DNA from 4 places in the Streptomyces sp. NPDC007901 genome. Region 2 is predicted to be linked to each of the others. Evidence: riboswitches for the same ligand, from Rfam matches in the RefSeq annotation. Region 2 holds a riboswitch; each other region holds the start of a gene.

The links. Region 2 has a riboswitch for cyclic di-AMP ahead of ACFZDK_RS27540 (NlpC/P60 family protein). Riboswitches for the same ligand answer to the same signal wherever they lie in the genome.
Region 1: it holds a riboswitch for cyclic di-AMP, as region 2 does, so the genes downstream of both, ACFZDK_RS36875 (transglycosylase family protein) here and ACFZDK_RS27540 (NlpC/P60 family protein) in region 2, are expected to answer to the same signal.
Region 3: it holds a riboswitch for cyclic di-AMP, as region 2 does, so the genes downstream of both, ACFZDK_RS46950 (peptidoglycan DD-metalloendopeptidase family protein) here and ACFZDK_RS27540 (NlpC/P60 family protein) in region 2, are expected to answer to the same signal.
Region 4: it holds a riboswitch for cyclic di-AMP, as region 2 does, so the genes downstream of both, ACFZDK_RS19900 (NlpC/P60 family protein) here and ACFZDK_RS27540 (NlpC/P60 family protein) in region 2, are expected to answer to the same signal.

What each region holds. Positions count from the first base shown of each region.
Region 1 covers NZ_JBIBKW010000014.1:103,475-107,677, reverse strand. The annotation lists gene ACFZDK_RS36885 (cytochrome P450) at 1-797, shown strand, start outside; gene ACFZDK_RS36880 (transglycosylase family protein) at 976-1,959, shown strand; cyclic di-AMP (ydaO/yuaA leader) riboswitch at 2,157-2,357, shown strand; gene ACFZDK_RS36875 (transglycosylase family protein) at 2,362-3,036, shown strand; gene eno (phosphopyruvate hydratase) at 3,369-4,203, shown strand, end outside.
Region 2 covers NZ_JBIBKW010000008.1:448,536-452,738, forward strand. The annotation lists gene ACFZDK_RS27530 (ATP-dependent Clp protease proteolytic subunit) at 114-749, shown strand; gene ACFZDK_RS27535 (hypothetical protein) at 757-1,065, shown strand; cyclic di-AMP (ydaO/yuaA leader) riboswitch at 1,427-1,609, shown strand; gene ACFZDK_RS27540 (NlpC/P60 family protein) at 1,613-2,086, shown strand; gene ACFZDK_RS27545 (ATP-binding protein) at 2,120-2,578, opposite strand; gene ACFZDK_RS27550 (Scr1 family TA system antitoxin-like transcriptional regulator) at 2,791-3,651, shown strand; gene ACFZDK_RS27555 (DUF397 domain-containing protein) at 3,661-3,888, shown strand; gene ACFZDK_RS27560 (aminotransferase class I/II-fold pyridoxal phosphate-dependent enzyme) at 3,998-4,203, opposite strand, start outside.
Region 3 covers NZ_JBIBKW010000025.1:14,183-18,385, forward strand. The annotation lists gene ACFZDK_RS46945 (aldo/keto reductase) at 1-746, opposite strand, end outside; gene ACFZDK_RS46950 (peptidoglycan DD-metalloendopeptidase family protein) at 920-1,960, opposite strand; cyclic di-AMP (ydaO/yuaA leader) riboswitch at 1,968-2,127, opposite strand; gene ACFZDK_RS46955 (hypothetical protein) at 2,563-2,844, shown strand; tRNA gene ACFZDK_RS46960 (tRNA-Met) at 3,042-3,115, opposite strand; gene ACFZDK_RS46965 (dihydrofolate reductase family protein) at 3,206-4,203, opposite strand, start outside.
Region 4 covers NZ_JBIBKW010000005.1:542,981-547,183, reverse strand. The annotation lists gene ACFZDK_RS19900 (NlpC/P60 family protein) at 1-1,698, opposite strand, end outside; cyclic di-AMP (ydaO/yuaA leader) riboswitch at 1,707-1,881, opposite strand; gene ACFZDK_RS19895 (SpoIIE family protein phosphatase) at 2,049-3,278, opposite strand; gene ACFZDK_RS19890 (DUF1996 domain-containing protein) at 3,590-4,203, shown strand, end outside.

The DNA of each region.
Region 1 (4,203 bases), on a different contig from region 2:
GCGACCTGCTGGGCGTCCCTCGCGAGGACCAGGACGACTTCCGGGACTGGGCGGGAATGATGATCCGACACGGGGGAGGGCCGCGGGGCGGGGTCGCGCGGTCGGTGAAGAAGATGCGGGGCTACCTGGCCGAGCTGATCCACCGGAAGCGGGAGGCGCTGCCCGCCGAGGCCGGTCCGGGCGAGGATCTGATCTCCGGGCTCATCCGGGCCTCGGACCACGGCGAGCACCTCACCGAGAACGAGGCCGCCGCCATGGCCTTCATCCTGCTGTTCGCCGGGTTCGAGACGACCGTCAACCTGATCGGGAACGGGACGTACGCCCTGCTCACCCACCCCGAGCAGCGCGCGCGGCTGCAGGACTCCCTCGCCGTCGGCGAACACGGTCTGCTGGAGACCGGCGTCGAGGAACTCCTGCGCTACGACGGACCGGTGGAGCTGGCCACCTGGCGGTTCGCCACCGAGCCGCTCGGCATCGGCGGGCAGCGCATCGCGGCCGGCGACCCGGTGCTGGTCGTCCTGGCCGCGGCGGACCGGGACCCGGAGCGGTTCGCCGAGCCGGACACCCTGGACCTCTCGCGGAGGGACAACCAGCACCTCGGATACGGCCACGGCATCCACTACTGCCTGGGCGCCCCGCTCGCCCGCCTGGAGGGCCAGGCCGCGCTCGCCACCCTCCTCACCCGGCTGCCCGATCTGCGACTCGCGGCGGATCCGGGCGAGTTGCGCTGGCGCGGCGGGCTCATCATGCGCGGACTGCGCACCCTTCCGGTGGAGTTCACCCCCGTCGCCCGGTAAGTCACCGGTAAGCCCCTTACCAGCCAAAGGTGACCAGCACTCAAGTCTGTGATCTTCACGTGATCTGCGCGGCATTAACTTGTGACAAGTGATCGTCTGCCTATACGTTCACCCATCAGTGCGGCGCCCCTGCGGGACCCGCCGCACCGGTCACCGCTGTCGCTCGAAAGGTTTCCGCATGCTCTCCGGGAACGGTCGTCACCGTCGCCCCCGTCAGGCTCCGGCTCTCCTCGTCGCGGCCGGAGTGACCGGCTCCGCCATCGCCCTCCCGCTGCTCGGCGCGGCGAGCGCCAACGCGGCCGACGGCACCACCTGGGACCACGTGGCCAACTGCGAGAGCGGCGGCTCCTGGAGCATGGACACCGGCAACGGCTACTACGGCGGCCTGCAGATGTCGCAGGACGACTGGGACGCGTACGGCGGCACGCAGTACGCCACCACGCCCGACCTGGCGAGCCGTTCGCAGCAGATCGCGGTCGCCGAGAAGATCCTCGCCGACCAGGGCACCAAGCCCTGGCGGACCTGCGCCCTGCTCGCCGGGCTCTCCTCGGACGACGCCTCGGTGAACGTCGACCCGGGCGCCGGCGGCTCGGATGATTCGTCCGGTTCATCCGACTCGTCGGACTCGTCCTCCGGACTGTCGGATTCGTCCTCCTCCTCGGGTTCCGATTCCTCCTCGGACGCCACGGACTCCGGGGAAGCCTCCGTCACTCCCTCCCCGAGCGCGAGCGCGAGCGGCGACTCCAAGACGGACACCCCCAGCGAATCCACCAAGACGGACAAGTCGGAATCATCCAAGTCCGATGCCTCGAAGGCCGACGAGAACCCCGTCGTGCCCCAGGCCGACGACTCGGACAATTCGTGGCAGACCGGCGGGTCTTGGAGTCTGGTCGACACGGGGACCGCGAGCACCGGCGGCAAGCACCGCGGTGGCTCGGCGGACGAAAGTGCGACAAACGGTCAGAAGGTCACCTCCTCCGGGCGTCACGTCTCCCGCGACAGCGGCACCTACACCGTCCGCGACGGCGACACCCTCGCCTCCATCGCCGACTCCCTTGACCTCGACGGCGGATGGCGCGCGCTCTACGCCGCGAACAAGGCGGACATCGGCGCCGACCCGAACGCCATCGCCCCCGGTCAGACCCTGAAACTCAGCAGCTAATCGGGCGAAAAGCAGCGGGAGTTGGCGCCCCGCTTCGACGCTAATGTCCGGTTTGGTGAAAGTGTGGGATGAGTCTCAGAAGCCCTGATCATCTTTGAAATTCACCTGATGCCCTGTTTACGGTCAAGGCCGCTCGTCACCACGAGCCCCGGCCGTCGCAACGCCGAGTCCTGCCAGCGGCCGTCCGGGAACAGTCGTCGCGTCAAGCGCCGTAGGCAGGAGCGGGGGACCCAAGGTAAGTGCCGGGTCCGGCAGTTGAGCCCTCAGGGGCCTCATGGCCGAAAGGCCGCCGGAACCGGCTCGGGGTGAAGCCGCGCACCGACAGGCAGGTGTGCGGCCGGGCAACTCAACCGGCCCGAACCCGACAGCTCACCTCGCAGGCGTCGGTGAGGGGATCGATCCATGCTGTTTTCCGGCAAGGGCAAGCACCGCCGTCCGTCCAAGGCCGTCCGGGCCATCGCCGTCGCCGGGGTCACCGGCGTCGCCGTCGCCGCCCCGCTGATGGCGGCCGGCAGCGCCTCCGCCGCCACCGCCTCCGAGTGGGACACCGTCGCCCAGTGCGAGTCCGGCGGCAACTGGTCCATCAACACCGGCAACGGCTACTACGGCGGCCTGCAGTTCTCCGCCTCGACCTGGGCCGCGTACGGCGGCACCGCCTACGCCGCGCAGGCCAACCAGGCCACCAAGGCGCAGCAGATCACGATCGCCGAGAAGGTCCTCGCCGCGCAGGGCAAGGGTGCCTGGCCGGTCTGCGGCACGGGCCTGTCCAGCGCCACCTACACGGGCAGCAGCGCCGGCTCCTCCAACTCGTCGAGCACCAGCACCCGCTCGACCGACACCCAGGCCGCCTCCCGCTCCGCCGAGCGTCCGGCCGCCAAGAAGACCGTCACCACCCCGACCGGCAAGAAGGTCAAGAAGGGCGACGGCGAGTACAAGGTCGTCAAGGGTGACACCCTCAGCTCGATCGCCGAGAAGCACAAGGTCAAGGGCGGCTGGCAGGAGCTGTTCAAGCTGAACAAGGGCATCGTCGACGATGCCGACTTCATCTACCCCGGCCAGCAGCTGCACCTGAAGTAAGACCTGGCTGAACCACAGCCCCCTCACAGCCGTGGTCCTCATAGTGGGGACCACGTGAGGGTCACCCCCGTCCCCCACGGGCCCCCCGCCTCGGTGCGTTTTCCCCCGTACGCACCGGGGCGGGGTTTCTCTTTGGCCCGTTCTTCTCCCGTTCTTCATCCGGCCCCCCTTTGTTCCGGGGGTGAACAATAGATACCGTCTGTCCTTGTCCACGGGACGGTCGGTCGACGGCCGACGGCCCCGGGGCGGTTAGGCTCTAGTCGCAAGGCTGAGCAAGGGCCGACAAGGCCCGCGTGCGCCCCGCACAACCAGCGTCACATCCCAAGAAGGAGATGCTCGTGCCGTCCATCGACGTCGTCGTAGCCCGGGAAATCCTGGACTCCCGAGGCAACCCCACGGTCGAGGTCGAGGTCGGCCTCGACGACGGCAGCACGGGTCGTGCCGCCGTTCCGTCCGGCGCCTCCACCGGTGCCTTCGAGGCCATCGAGCTCCGTGACGGCGACCCCAACCGCTACCTCGGCAAGGGTGTCGAGAAGGCCGTCCTCGCCGTGATCGAGCAGATCGGCCCGGAGCTCGTCGGCTACGACGCCACCGAGCAGCGCCTGATCGACCAGGCCATGTTCGACCTGGACGCCACCGACAACAAGGGCTCGCTCGGCGCCAACGCCATCCTCGGCGTCTCCCTGGCCGTCGCGCACGCCGCCTCCGAGGCGTCCGACCTCCCGCTGTTCCGCTACCTCGGTGGCCCGAACGCGCACCTGCTGCCCGTCCCGATGATGAACATCCTCAACGGCGGCTCGCACGCGGACTCCAACGTCGACATCCAGGAGTTCATGATCGCCCCGATCGGCGCGGAGTCCTTCTCCGAGGCGCTGCGCTGGGGTGCCGAGGTCTACCACACCCTCAAGAAGGTCCTGAAGTCGAAGGGTCTGGCCACCGGCCTCGGCGACGAGGGCGGCTTCGCCCCGAACCTCGGCTCCAACCGCGAGGCCCTCGACCTCATCCTGGAGGCGATCAAGCAGGCCGGGTACGTCCCCGGTGAGCAGATCGCGCTCGCGCTCGACGTCGCCGCGTCCGAGTTCTACAAGGACGGCAAGTACGAGTTCGAGGGCAAGTCCCGCTCGGCCGCCGAGATGACCGAGTACTACGAGGAGCTCGTGGCGGCCT
Region 2 (4,203 bases):
AACACCTCTTGTTCGGCGACAGCGGAATCCCTCTCCAGGTCTACGTACGTCCTGTACATTTTTTACAGAGAGTCCGGCCGCCGAGACACCTCGGCCGCGAGGAGGGGTATGCCATGACCCGACCGTCCGCCCGCTATGTCCTGCCCGAGTTCACCGAACGCACCAGCTCCGGGCAGCGCACCCTGGATCCGTACTCGAAGCTGCTGGAGGAGCGGATCGTCTTCCTGGGCACGCCGGTGGACGAGACCTCCGCGAACGACGTGATGGCGCAGCTGATGTATCTGGAACACGCGGCTCCGGAGCGGGACATCTCGCTGTACATCAACTCCCCGGGCGGGTCGTTCAGCGCGATGGCGGCGATCTACGACACGGTCCAGTACGTCACCTGCGACGTGGAGACGATCTGCCTGGGGCAGGCCGGGGCGTCCGCCGCCGTGCTGCTCGCGGCCGGCACCCCGGGCAAGCGGTCCGTGCTGCCGGGCGCCCGCGTCGTGCTCCAGCAGCCGTCGCTGCCCGAACCGGTACAGGGCCAGCCGAGTGATCTGGTCATCCGGGCGGCGGAGTTGGAGCGGGTCCGGACGCTGCTCGAGGCGATGCTGGTCCGGCACACCGGGCGCACCCCCGAGCAGGTCCACCGGGACCTGGAGCGGGACTTGGTGCTGGACGCGCGGGAGGCGCTGGCGTACGGGCTGGTGGACCGGGTCGTACCCAGCCGCCGGACCTCGCTCGGCCTGCCGGACGCGGGGTGATCCGGCGATGCTGCCACCGGAGCTTCCGCCGCTGCCCGCGCTGACGCGCGCCGAGGGCGAGTTGATCGACCGTTACCTGGACGTGGTCGACCTGCTGGGCCGTATCAATCCGGCGCAGAACGAGGACACGTACCGCGGGCTGCGCGCCGCGCAGGCGCTGGTGCGCGCCGCTTCCGAGCTGCGTGACGCGCTGGCCCTGATGCACGGGCGGGGCGAGACGGAGCTTCACGGGGACACGCTGGCACGGGCGTTGCGGGTGCTCGACGGCGAGCGCCGGACCGCTCGTGTCGTACTCCCGCCCGACTGCGTACGGTGACCGCCGCAGAAATCGGTCGGGGCGCGTCGACGCCCTGTCCGCGCCGGAGTTGAAACGGCCCAACGGGGTTACCCCCGTTCGGCGGAGCGTGGCGTGGTTTTACCTGACCGACAGGGCCGCTCGGCATGCCGGTCCGAGGGTGCCCGCCGAGTGCTTCCGTGCAGGTCCGGGGCTACGCAGGGCAGTTGACGAAGAATCGAACACAGTACTGTCCACCCGAACGGGTGGGTGGTGAGTAACCCCACAAATCCCCGATTCCATTGGGATTTTCGGACACGCGTGAGTGAAGATCCCTGTCTGACGACAAGCCCCCGCCACAGCGGCGGGGCGGTCCGGGCGGACGCCGAGTCCTGCCGCCGCCCGGATTGACCCGTCGACAGAAGTGCATCGGCAGGAGTGGAGGACCCAAGCACGACGGGTCGCCGGGACGGTCACGCCATGACCGGGCCGAGCAGCCCTTGGGGTGAAGCCGCGTCAGCGGCCGGGCAACTTCGCCAGCCCGAATCCGACAGGTCATCCTTCACAGGCGGCTGACGAAGGGTTGCGCATGACTGCGCTCAATCGTGTTCCGTCGCTCATGGCCCGGGCCGGTACGGCCTCGGCGCTGACGATCGCCGCCGTGGGCGGCTCGATCGTGATCCCGGGTGTCGCCTCCGAGGCCTCGGCCGCCACGATGGGGACGAAGGCACTCCAGGTCGCCGCGTCGAAGAAGGGCGCGCCCTACCGGTGGGGTGCCACCGGACCGAACCGGTTCGACTGCTCCGGGCTGACGCTGTACTCGTTCAAGAAGGCGGGCAAGAAGCTGCCCCGTACGGCGGCCCAGCAGTACAACAAGACCCGTCACATCTCGGCTGGCAACCGCAAGGCCGGGGACCTGGTCTTCTTCCACTCGGGTTCCAGCGTCTACCACGTCGGCATCTACGCCGGGAAGGGAAAGATCTGGCACGCCCCGAAGACCGGGGACGTGGTCAGGCTCCAGAAGATCTGGACGAAGAGCGTCTGGTACGGCCGGGTCAGCTGACCCGCTCACCGGTCGGCCGGCAGGGGCTCGGGGCTACGGTTCCTGCTGGCCGGCGGCGGTGACGGTGCCGGCCGGGACGGTCCAGGGGAGTTCGATGGAGACGGTCTTGCCGCCTTCCCGGGTGGGGCGTACGCGGAGCTTGCCACCGCACTCGGCGGTCAGCCAGCGGATGATGACCATGCCGCGGCCGTTGTCCTGCTGGACCGCGGCGGGAAGTCTCTTGGGGAAACGCGGATGACTGTCCGTGACGCCGATGCGCAGGTGCTCGTCACGGTCGAGGACCATGTCCACCGTGAAGGTGGGCGACTGTCCGAAGGTGTGCTGTACGGCGTTGGTGGCGAGTTCGGAGACGATGAGGCGGATGGTGTCCGCGGTCTCCGTCTCCGGTGGCAGTCCCCACTCCGCGAGGATGTCCAGCACGTAGGAGCGGGCCGTGGAGACCGAGGCGGGATCGCTCGGCAGAGTGACGGATGCTTCCAGGTGGTCTGCCATGGCGAGGTCGTCCCTTTCCTCGGGACCGGAGTCCGACACTGCGCGGAAGGTTCGAGTACGGTCCCGGACTGGTGCTTCTTCGTCAGACTGCCATTACCGGGCCGGTCACGGGGAGCGATCCACCAAGATATGCATATATCTGTCGCTCGAAGCGGTGAACTCTGCGACCTCAGACCGTATTTGGGCGGCTCGGAAGGAGTAAGGAGTAGCCCATGCAGAACGGTCCCGCGGTACGCCGCCGGAAACTGGGCACCGAACTGCGCATGCTGCGCACCGGTGTGGGTCTCACGAGCGGTGAGGCCGCCCGTCTGGTGGGCTGGCATCAGTCGAAGGTGAGCCGGATCGAGACCGGCGCCAGCGGTGTGAAACCGGCCGATGTGCGGTTACTCCTCGACGCCTACGGGGTCGTCGAAGGACAACTGCGGGAGTTGCTGCTGGTGTTGGCGGGGTCTGAGGACACGGCCGGGCGGCACCACTGGTGGCACGCCTATCGGGGGGTGCTGCCGCCCGCCTACCGGGATTTCATCAGCCTGGAATCGCAGGCCGGGGCGATGCGCACGTTGGAGACCCTGGTCGTCCCGGGGCTGCTGCAGACCCCCGAGTACGCGCGTGCCGTGACCCGGGTGGCCGCCGACGGGCTCGACGACGAGGCCCTGGACGCCCTGGTGGAGGTGCGTCTGGCCAGGCAGGACGTGCTGCGCAACGATCCGCCGCTGGAGCTCAGCGCGGTGCTCGACGAGGCGGTGCTGCGCCGGGAGGTCGGCGGCCCGGGGGTGATGACACGGCAGCTGGCGCGGCTGGTGGAGGCGGCCCGGCTGCCCCAGGTACGGCTCCAGGTGCTGCCGTTCGCGGCCGGGGCGCATATCGGCATCACCGGGCCTTTCGTAATCTTCTCATTTCCGAGCACTTCTGATCTGGATGTGGTTGTTCTCGACCAGTTGACGAGTAGCCTCTACCTGGAGCGGAAAGAAGACCTCCAGGCCTACGCGGAGGCCTTCAACACCCTTCAGATCCACGCCCTTTCGCCCGAGGACTCGTTGGATTACATCGCCGGGATACAGGACGGCGCGTAAGGAGGCACCATGACTGCACTGCCTCGGAACGTACCTTCAAGTGCTGATCTGCACGGATTGCGGTGGCTGCGCAGCAGCTACAGCACCGGTGCGAACAACTGCGTGGAGACGGCACGGCCGCACTCCGGCCCACCGGCCGGACTGCTCGCCGTACGCGACTCCAAGAACCCGGCCGGACCCGTGCTGCTCTTCTCCCCCGAGAGCTGGGCGGGTTTCGTGGCTGCGGTCAGCGACTGATCAGCGCTCCCCGCTGATCAGGCTGCGAACAAAACTGATCAGTACGCAACTGAATCCGTAATCGACTCCGTATCCGCATGCGCGCGCAGCCCGGCCGTGTCACGCCGACTCATGGTCGTGTTTCGCCGATCACACGTACAGCGCGTTCGATCTCGGCCCCGGAGAGGTCCGCGCGGGCGGTCAGCCGCAGCCGTGAGATGCCGTCCGGCACGGAAGGCGGACGGAAGCAGCCCACGGCCAGGCCTGCCGTACGGCAGTCGGCCGCCCATCGCACGGCCCCCTCCGGGGACGGTGCCCGCACGGAGACCACCGCGG
Region 3 (4,203 bases), on a different contig from region 2:
AGGACCTTCTGGCCGCGCTCGGACTCCAGGTACGGGGCGGCGCGGCCCGCACGGGGGCTGTCGACCGTCGTGCCGGGGCGGTACTTGCCGGTGAGGAAGCCGGCGGCCAGGGAGAAGTAGGGGACCGCCGCGAGGCCGGTGCGGGAGGCGAGGTCCTGGAGGGGGCCCTCGTAGGTGTCGCGGGAGACCAGGTTGTAGTGGGGCTGGAGGGCGACGTACCGGGCGAGGCCCTCGCGGTCGGAGAGGTCCAGGGACTCCTGGAGGCGCTCCGGCGTGATGTTGGACGCGGCGATGTGCCGGACCTTGCCCGCCCGCACCAGCTCGTCGAGCGCGCCGATGATCTCCTCGACCGGGATCTCCGGCTTGTCGAAGTGCGTGTAGTAGAGGTCGATGTGGTCGGTGCCGAGGCGGCGCAGGGAGGCGTCGGCGGCGGCCTTGATGGTGGCGGCGGACAGGCCGAGGTACTCGGGGTGCTGGCTGACCTTCGTCGCGATGACGATGTCGTCGCGGTTGCCGCGCGCCTTGACCCACTTGCCGATGATCGTCTCGGACTCGCCGCCCTGGTGGCCCTCGATCCAGGCCGTGTAGGAGTCGGCGGTGTCCACGAAGTTGCCGCCGGCGGCCGCGTAGGCGTCGAGGACGGAGAAGGAGGCGGCCTCGTCGGCGGTCCAGCCGAAGACGTTGCCGCCGAGGGAGAGCGGGAAGACCTCGAGGTCGGAGGAGCCGAGTTTGCGAAGAGCAGTCATGCTCTGTATCAACGCGGGTCGCCCCGGCAGGCCATCCCGGCGCAGTACGAAGGTTTCGTAAACAGGCGCACGGGCACCCCGCCGGAAACACCGGACCGGCGGCCCGGACGCCGGGGGGTTGTCGTCGGGGCCGCCGGGGATCCCGGGGATCGTGGCTCGTAGGGGGTGTCCCGTTACGGGTTGAGGCCCTTGCTGCGCAGCCAGGTCATCGGGTCGATGCCGGTGGCCTGGCCGCCGGGGTGGACCTCCAGGTGGAGGTGCGCGCCGGTGACGTTGCCGGTGGCGCCCACGCGGCCGATGACATCGCCGGTGGCGACCTTCTGGCCGACGGAGACGCTGATCGACGACTGGTGGCAGAACCAGAGCTCGGTGCCGTCGTCCAGGGTCAGGATCGTGCGGTAGCCGTAGGAGCCGGCCCAGCCCGCCTCGGTGACCGTGCCGCTGTGGACGGCCTTGATGAGCGTGCCGGTGGGCGCGGCGAAGTCGAGGCCGGTGTGGTAGCCGGAGGACCACATGGAGCCGGCCTGGCCGAAGGTGCCGGTGATCGTGTACGAGACGACCGGCAGCGTGTACTGCTTGGCCAGCGCGGCGAGGCGCTCCTTCTCGGCCTTCGCCTTGGCGTCGGCCTCGGCCTGCTCCTTGGCGTCGGCGGCCTTGGCGGCCGCGGCCTTCACCGCCTTGGCCTCCGCGTCGGAGACCGCCTTGTCGGCGGCGGCCACGGCCTTGGCGCTGGCCTTGGTGTCGAGCTGGTTCTGCTGCTGCTCGGCCTGGGCGATGATCCGGCTGCGCAGCGCCTCACCGGCGTCGGACGAGGAGGAGTCCGCGTCGGTGGCGTTCGTCGTGGTGGTGACGCTGCTGAGCGCGGTCTGGGTGGCCTGGTGGCCGCCGCCCTCGCCGAGCAGGGAGTCGACGGACGACGGCAGGTCGGGCAGCGAGATGGAGACCGGCGGCTTGCCGGTGTTGGCGCTGGCCATGCCGCCCGCGCCGACGGCGGCTATGACGCCGACGCCGAGCACCGTGGAGCTGCGGGCGAGTCCGCCGCCCTTCTGCTTGGCGACGCGGTGCCGGCCGCGTACCTGGGTGAGGGAATCCTCGGTGGGGTTCCACTCCTCCCAGGGGCCCTCGTCGGTGCGGTAGCTGCCGTAGCCGAAGGTGTCGGGTTGACGCTGGCTGGGCACGAACGGGGCTGTCGGAGCAGGCCGGTTGGACGCCACGCGGGCGCACTCCTTTCCTTCCGTCGCCTACCGGGTTAGCTGACGGGTTCGGAGCGGGAAGGTCTCCTACGCGCGTATACCGGCCGATTCCTACCGGCGGCAGCCGTGCGATTCACCCCAAGGTGGTGGTTCCCCGGTTCCCTTGCGGGATTCGGCGCGTGCGCGCGGAGCCGTCGCGGGTGACGGCTGGGACGACCGCGCTGCGTTATCGAACGTTAATAGACCCAGCTGTCAGATTCCAAGCTGTTCTCCTTGATCATTAAGCTTTCAAAGCATGGACTTACCAGCCACGACAGGTCAAAAACGGTCGAGTCGACCGGGCCTCCTGCTCAGCACAGGAGTCACACACGTTTTGATGGTGACTCAGACGTTATGCGGAGGGCGGTCGTCCGGCGACCCTGTGTCACCGGCGCCGGGGGAAGCGAAGGTACGGCCGGCCAGGCGCCGTTCGGGATCGTAGAAGCGGCCGTGCGCGTCCCACGCCTCGGAGAGGCCGTCGGTGTACAGCAGCAGCAGGGTGGCTCCGCCGGGGAACGCGTGCTCGACGGCCCGAGCGGCAGCGCGGCCTTTGGCGCCCGCACCGCGGACACCCGGCCGTCGCCGTGCGGGAGTTCGGCGAGTACGGCGGTGGCGAACCCCTCGTCGACTTCGACCCCGCCGCGCCGCACGGCCTCGCGCACCAGCGGACGGCGTACAGGTCGCCGCCGATGAAGGCGCCCTCCTGGGCGGCCTCGGCGATCTCGCGGACGGGGGCGAGGCGCTGGTCGCCGATGCGGACGATCCGGTTGATGCCGACGGCGAGGACGGCGACGGTCGCCACGGTCAGGATCTCGGTCAGGGCGTCGGCGTCGGGAAGGAAGCCGAAGCGCGCGTGCACGGCGTAGGTGGCGAGAGCGCGGCGACGCCCGTGAGGACGGTGGTGCAGGGGTGCGGCGGTCAGCGGGGCGGGCCAGGGTGCGGGCGGCTGCGGACCCGCCCTCCGGCACCTCTCCAGGGCCCACGGCACGGCTCCCCACAGAACGGCCCGGGTACGACTCAGGGCCGGAATCCTCGATCTTGGATTCCGGCCCTGAGTCATCAGTAGCGGGGACAGGATTTGAACCTGCGACCTCTGGGTTATGAGCCCAGCGAGCTACCGAGCTGCTCCACCCCGCGTCGGTGAAACCAGCATACGCCATCAGAAGGAGGGGAGTCACACGGGTTGATACCGATGGGGTCCGTGGGGCCTCGGCTCCACACGCCCGCTCAGCCCAGCAGATGCCCGTTCGGTGCCTTCGCCGCGCTCTCGTACTCCCCCAGCACCAGCACCCGCACCCCCGCCTCCCGCAGCATCCCGGTCCCGTCGGCCGCCGTCACGAACGTGTCCGGCTCGCGCCACGCGGTCAGCACCCGTCGTACCCCGGCCCGGAGGATCAGCTCGGCGCAGGGGTGCGGGCGGGAGGCGCGGTGGGTGCAGGGTTCGAGGCTGGTGTAGACCGTGGCCGTGGGGAGGCGGGGGTCGGCCGGGGGGATCTTGGCCAGGGCCGCCTCCTCGGCGTGCACCACCGGGTCGCCGGCCTCCCGGGAGTGGCCGCGGGCCAGTTCCGTGCCGTCGGCCGCGACGACCACCGCGCCGACGCTGAACGCGGTCCGGGACGGCGGGCACTCGGCCGCCAGCTCGCAGGCGAGCCGCAGCCACGCCCGGTCCGCGGCGGACACCGACGCGCCCTCGCCGGGGGCGGTGGGCTCGTACCGCATGAGGACGACGTCCTCGATCCGGCGGGTGTCGGCCAGCCGCAGCCGCCCGGCCTGGTACCCGCCCGGGCCGAACAGCCGGGGCGCCTTGGGGTCGCCGACGAAGAGCGGGGCGAGGACGAGCTGGAGTTCGTCGGCCAGGCCCTGCTGGAGGAGCTGGGTGTGGACGGTGCCGCCGCCCTCGACCATGAGGCGCCGTACGCCCCGTACGTCGTACAGGTGCTCCAGCAGCGAGTGCCAGTCGAGGTCGGCGCCGAGGGAGACCACGTCGGCGGCGATGCCGAGGCCGCTGGCCCGCCGCGCACCCTCGTCCGTCGTGTAGACGATCTTCTCGCCGCCGGTGTGCCAGAACCTCGCGTCCGGGTCGAGGTCGCCGGTCGCGGTGACCGTGACCTTGAGGGGGTACTCGGAGCGGCCGGCGGCGACCCGGGCCGCGCGCCGCTGCGCGGAGTTGACCAGCAGCCGCGGGTTGTCCGCGCGGATCGTGCCGGCGCCGATCAGGATGGCGT
Region 4 (4,203 bases), on a different contig from region 2:
GGCGTAGGCGGCGGCCGGGGGCTGCATACCGACGGCGTAGCCGCCCAGGTCGGCGCCGGGTGCCGCGAAGTAGGCTCCGGTGCCGGGGTCGGCCTGCGTCATGGCGGCCATGGCAGCGGCGGGGGCCGCCGTGGGGTACGCGGCGGCCGGGTAGCCGGGGTCGGCGGCGACCGCGTAGCCGAGGTCAGCCGCGATCGGGGGCGCGCTCGCGTAGGCCGCGGTCGCGTTCGGCGCCATGGCCTGGAAGGCCCCGGCGTCCATCGGGGCCGACATGGGCGCGGCGGGGGCCGCGGCCGGGTAGGCGCCCGAGTCCGACGGACCCGCGGCCGGGAAGGCACCCGCGTCGGGCGACGTCGGCATCGGGAACGAGCCCGTGGCGCCCGGGGTCATGATGCGGAAGGAACCGGTGTCCCTCGGTGCCGGGGCGGGGACGCCGCCCATGTCCATGGGGCCGGCGGCCGGGAAGGCACCCGTGCCGCCCGGGGTCATGACCCACGAGCCGCTGGTGTCCATCGGGGGCATGGCCTGGGGCGCGCCCGCGCCCGGGCTCATGAGACGCGAGGCGCCCATGTCCACCGGAGGCATGACCTGGGTGGCGGCGGCACTGCCCGGGCTCATCACGCGGGAGGCGCCGAGGTCCATCGAGGGCATCGCCTGGGGTATGCCCGCGCTGCCCGGGCTCATGATGCGGGAGGCGCCGGTGTCCACGGGGGGCATGACCTGGGTGGCGTCGGCGCTGCCCGGGCTCATCACGCGGGAGGCGGGGGCGTCCATCGGGGGCATCGGCTGGGGTGCACCCGCATCGCCGGGGGCCATGCCGCGGGCGCCGGCGCCCGCCGGGTTCCTGCGCTGGGGGGTGCCGGCGCCGGGGGACATGATGCGGAAGGTGCCGGTGTCCGAGGGGGACACGACCGGGATGGTGCCGGTGTCCGACGGGGTCGACGCCGGGAGCCTGCCCGGACCGGCGGGCGCGCCGGACCCGAAGGAGCCTCTGTCGGTGCGCTGGGCCGGGATGCCGACGGCGGGGGCCGCCCACTGCTGCTGCGCCGGAGCCTGGGCCTCGGGGACGCCCCACGAGGTCTGCGTCTGTGCGGCGGGGGCCGCCTCGAGCGCCGCCACCGCGCGCTGACCGGTGCGCTGGGACAGTAGCTCACGGGCCTTGGCGATCTTGAGCTGGTTCTTGGTCTTGGAGGTACCCGGCGCGGCCCGCTGCGGCGCGGCGGCGGACACGGCCTTGGGCGGGCTCGACGGGCCGGCCGGCAGCGCGGCGGCGGGTCCGGCGGTCAGCTCCAGCTTCGGGCGGGCCGGCAGCTCGCGGACGACCTCGATGTCGGTCTGCCCCGACGGTCCCGCGGTCAGCTCCAGCCGGGACGGACCCGAGCCCTCCAGCTGGCCGAGCAGGTCGGCGGCCATGGAGCTGACGGGCCGGCGCGGGCCGGGCCGGTCGGGTATGCGGTCGGAGGGCAGCGCGGCGGGGACACTCGGCCCCAGCCTCGAACGCGCGCCCTCGAACCACTCCCGGGCGATGTTGTCCAGCCCCGGGTCGTCACGGCGGGGCCGCTTGAACAGCGGGACACCGCGTGAGCGCGAGCCTCCGCTCATCGCACGGGTGGCGTTGTAGTTCCCGGTGGCGTTCTCGGCCTGGTCGTAGAGGCTGTTGATCCGCTGTCGAACCTCGTCACGGCTCTCGGACGCCATGGGGGTCGTGCTCCTTCCGTACTCCGCCTACCGGGTTAGCTGTCGGGTTCGGGCGTCGAATCCGGAAGGTATGCCCTACGGCCCTTGCCCTGTGGGCAGTTGGCCGATTCACCCCAGTGATCGGTTGGGTCCCCGGCTCCGGATCGCCCCACGAGGGCACACCGGACTCGGCGGAGGCCGCACGGCCCGACGGGATTCGCCGGGGGGAGCCGAGCGGCTTAGCCGTCAACTTAGCCAACTTGTGTCACTCGTGTGAAGGTTGACGTGCGTAATGTCCGATACGTATTTGTGATGTTCGTCGTACTGTTCGGTATGGGGCTGTGCGGGACGGCATTTCGCGCGTGCGCTGATCACAGTCGTACGACGACCAGGGCGGTGTCGTCGGTCGCGCCATCCGGTGGCAGCAGCTCCCGCAGGACGGCGTCGGCGAGATCCTCCGGGTCCAACTCGCGGTGTGCGGCGAGGGATCGGGTGAGCCGGGCGAGCCCGGTGTCGATGTCCTCGCGGCGGCGCTCGATCAGTCCGTCGGTATAGAGGACGAGGGCGGCGCCGTCCTCGAACGCGGTGACGGCCTGCGGGCGCGGCAGCGGATCGGGGCGGGCGTCGAGCGGGGGATCGGTGGCCCGGTCGAGGAGTTCCACCCGTCCGTCGGTGTGCAGCAGGGCGGGCGGCGGGTGCCCGGCGCTGCTGTAGGTGACCGTGTGACGGGCGAAGTCCACGAACGCCGTCACGGCGGTGGCCGACTCGGCGCCGTCGATCACATGCGCGTACCGCCCCAGCACGCCGAGCGCCTGTGCCGGGCCTTCCGCCACCCGGGAGACCGCGCTGAGCGCACTGCGCAACTGCCCCATGACGCAGGCCGCTTCGAGCCCGTGCCCGACCACGTCGCCGACCGAGACGCCGATGCAGTCGCCGCCGACCAGGTCGACCAGGTCGTACCAGTCGCCGCACACGTTCAGCGCCCCGGTCGCGGGCCGGTAGCGCACGGCCGCCGGGTGGTGCTCCAGTTGCCGGGGGGCGGGCAGCATCGCCTCCTGCAGGGCGACCGCCACCTCGCGCTCCCGCGCGTGTGCCTGCCGCAGCCGCTCGTTGATCTCCTGCAGTTCGCCCGCGCGCCGGTACAGCTCGGCCTCCAGGACCTGGGTCCGTCCGTCGCCGGCGGCCCGGCGCGCCCGGATCAGCTCGGTGACCTCCTCGACCAGGTGCACCAGCAGGACGACCGTCCCGTCCGGGCCGAGGACCGGCACGTTCACCGGGCTCCAGTAGCGCTCCTCCCAGTGCCCGGGCCGGTCGGGGATCTCCACGTCGTACCGCTGCAGGGCCATGGTGTCCCGCTCGCCGGTGGCCAGCACCCGCAGCAGCGAGGTCTCCAGGTTGCGCATACCGGTCGCGGTGCTGTTGTTGGGGTTGTCCGGGAACACGTCGAACAGATACCGGCCGACCATGTCCTCGCGCTTGCGCCCGGCCATGCGCAGGAACTCCTCGTTGGCGTCCGCGTACACCAACTCGGGGGTCAGCAGCGCCACCATCCCGGGCAGTGTCTGGAACACCGCGGCGTAGTCGATCTCCGCCTCGCTCATGACAGGGTCACCTCCCCGCCGTTTTCGCACCAGTTTCCCATGAAACGTAAAAATTGCGCGGCACGATCCGGAGCCCCGTCGTGTGCGTTCCGTAGTCGACCGGTCACTCCACGGGTGTGCTGCCTGTGAGGTCACCGTGAATTCTTGAGACCGTTGAACACGGTGGTGTCGCGGTCCGTATGAAGCCGGGGATTTCCATGCCCGGCCGCCCACGACCACGCAGGGGTACGACCGTGAGTACGACCTTGAGACGTAACAGGCGCAGACGACCGACCGGAGCACGACGCGCGACGTTCGCAGCGGTCGCGCTGATGCTCGGCGGGGGAGGGCTGGTCGCGGTGAACGTCTACGCGTCGGCCACCGAGGGCGGCTCGGACCAGCAGCCCTGGCAGGGCCAGGTGCTCTCCGCGCCCACGGTCTACTGCCCCGACGTCGGCAGCGAGTTGACGGCGGTGCCCGACGGGGCCCGGTCCGACGTCGACCGTGAACTCGCCGAACTGGACCAGCAGATCGCGGCCGCCTACCAGCAACTCAAGGAATCCGCTGCCGCGATCGAGCAGAACCCCGGCCTGGCCGACCAGACGATCATGAATCCGCTGAAGGAGAAGCGGTCCGAGACGCTCGGGCGGATCGCCGACGCCATCGACCGCGAGGGCGACCGCCCCCAGGGCCTCGACGACCTCGCCGCCTGCACCCTGCGCTCCTCGAACCAGGGCGGCGAGCAGTCGGCGGCACCTCAGGACAGCGCCACGCCCAGCCAGGGCAGCAGCACCGGTACCGGGACCGGCACGGGCACCGGCGGACAGGGTGGCCAGGGCGGCAACGGCCCGGTCGCCGCCGACTACGCCGACATCACCACCGTCCAGCCCAATGTGCAGACCCCGGCCGAGCAGTCCGGCGGCTCCACCGGCACCTTCGCCTCCAG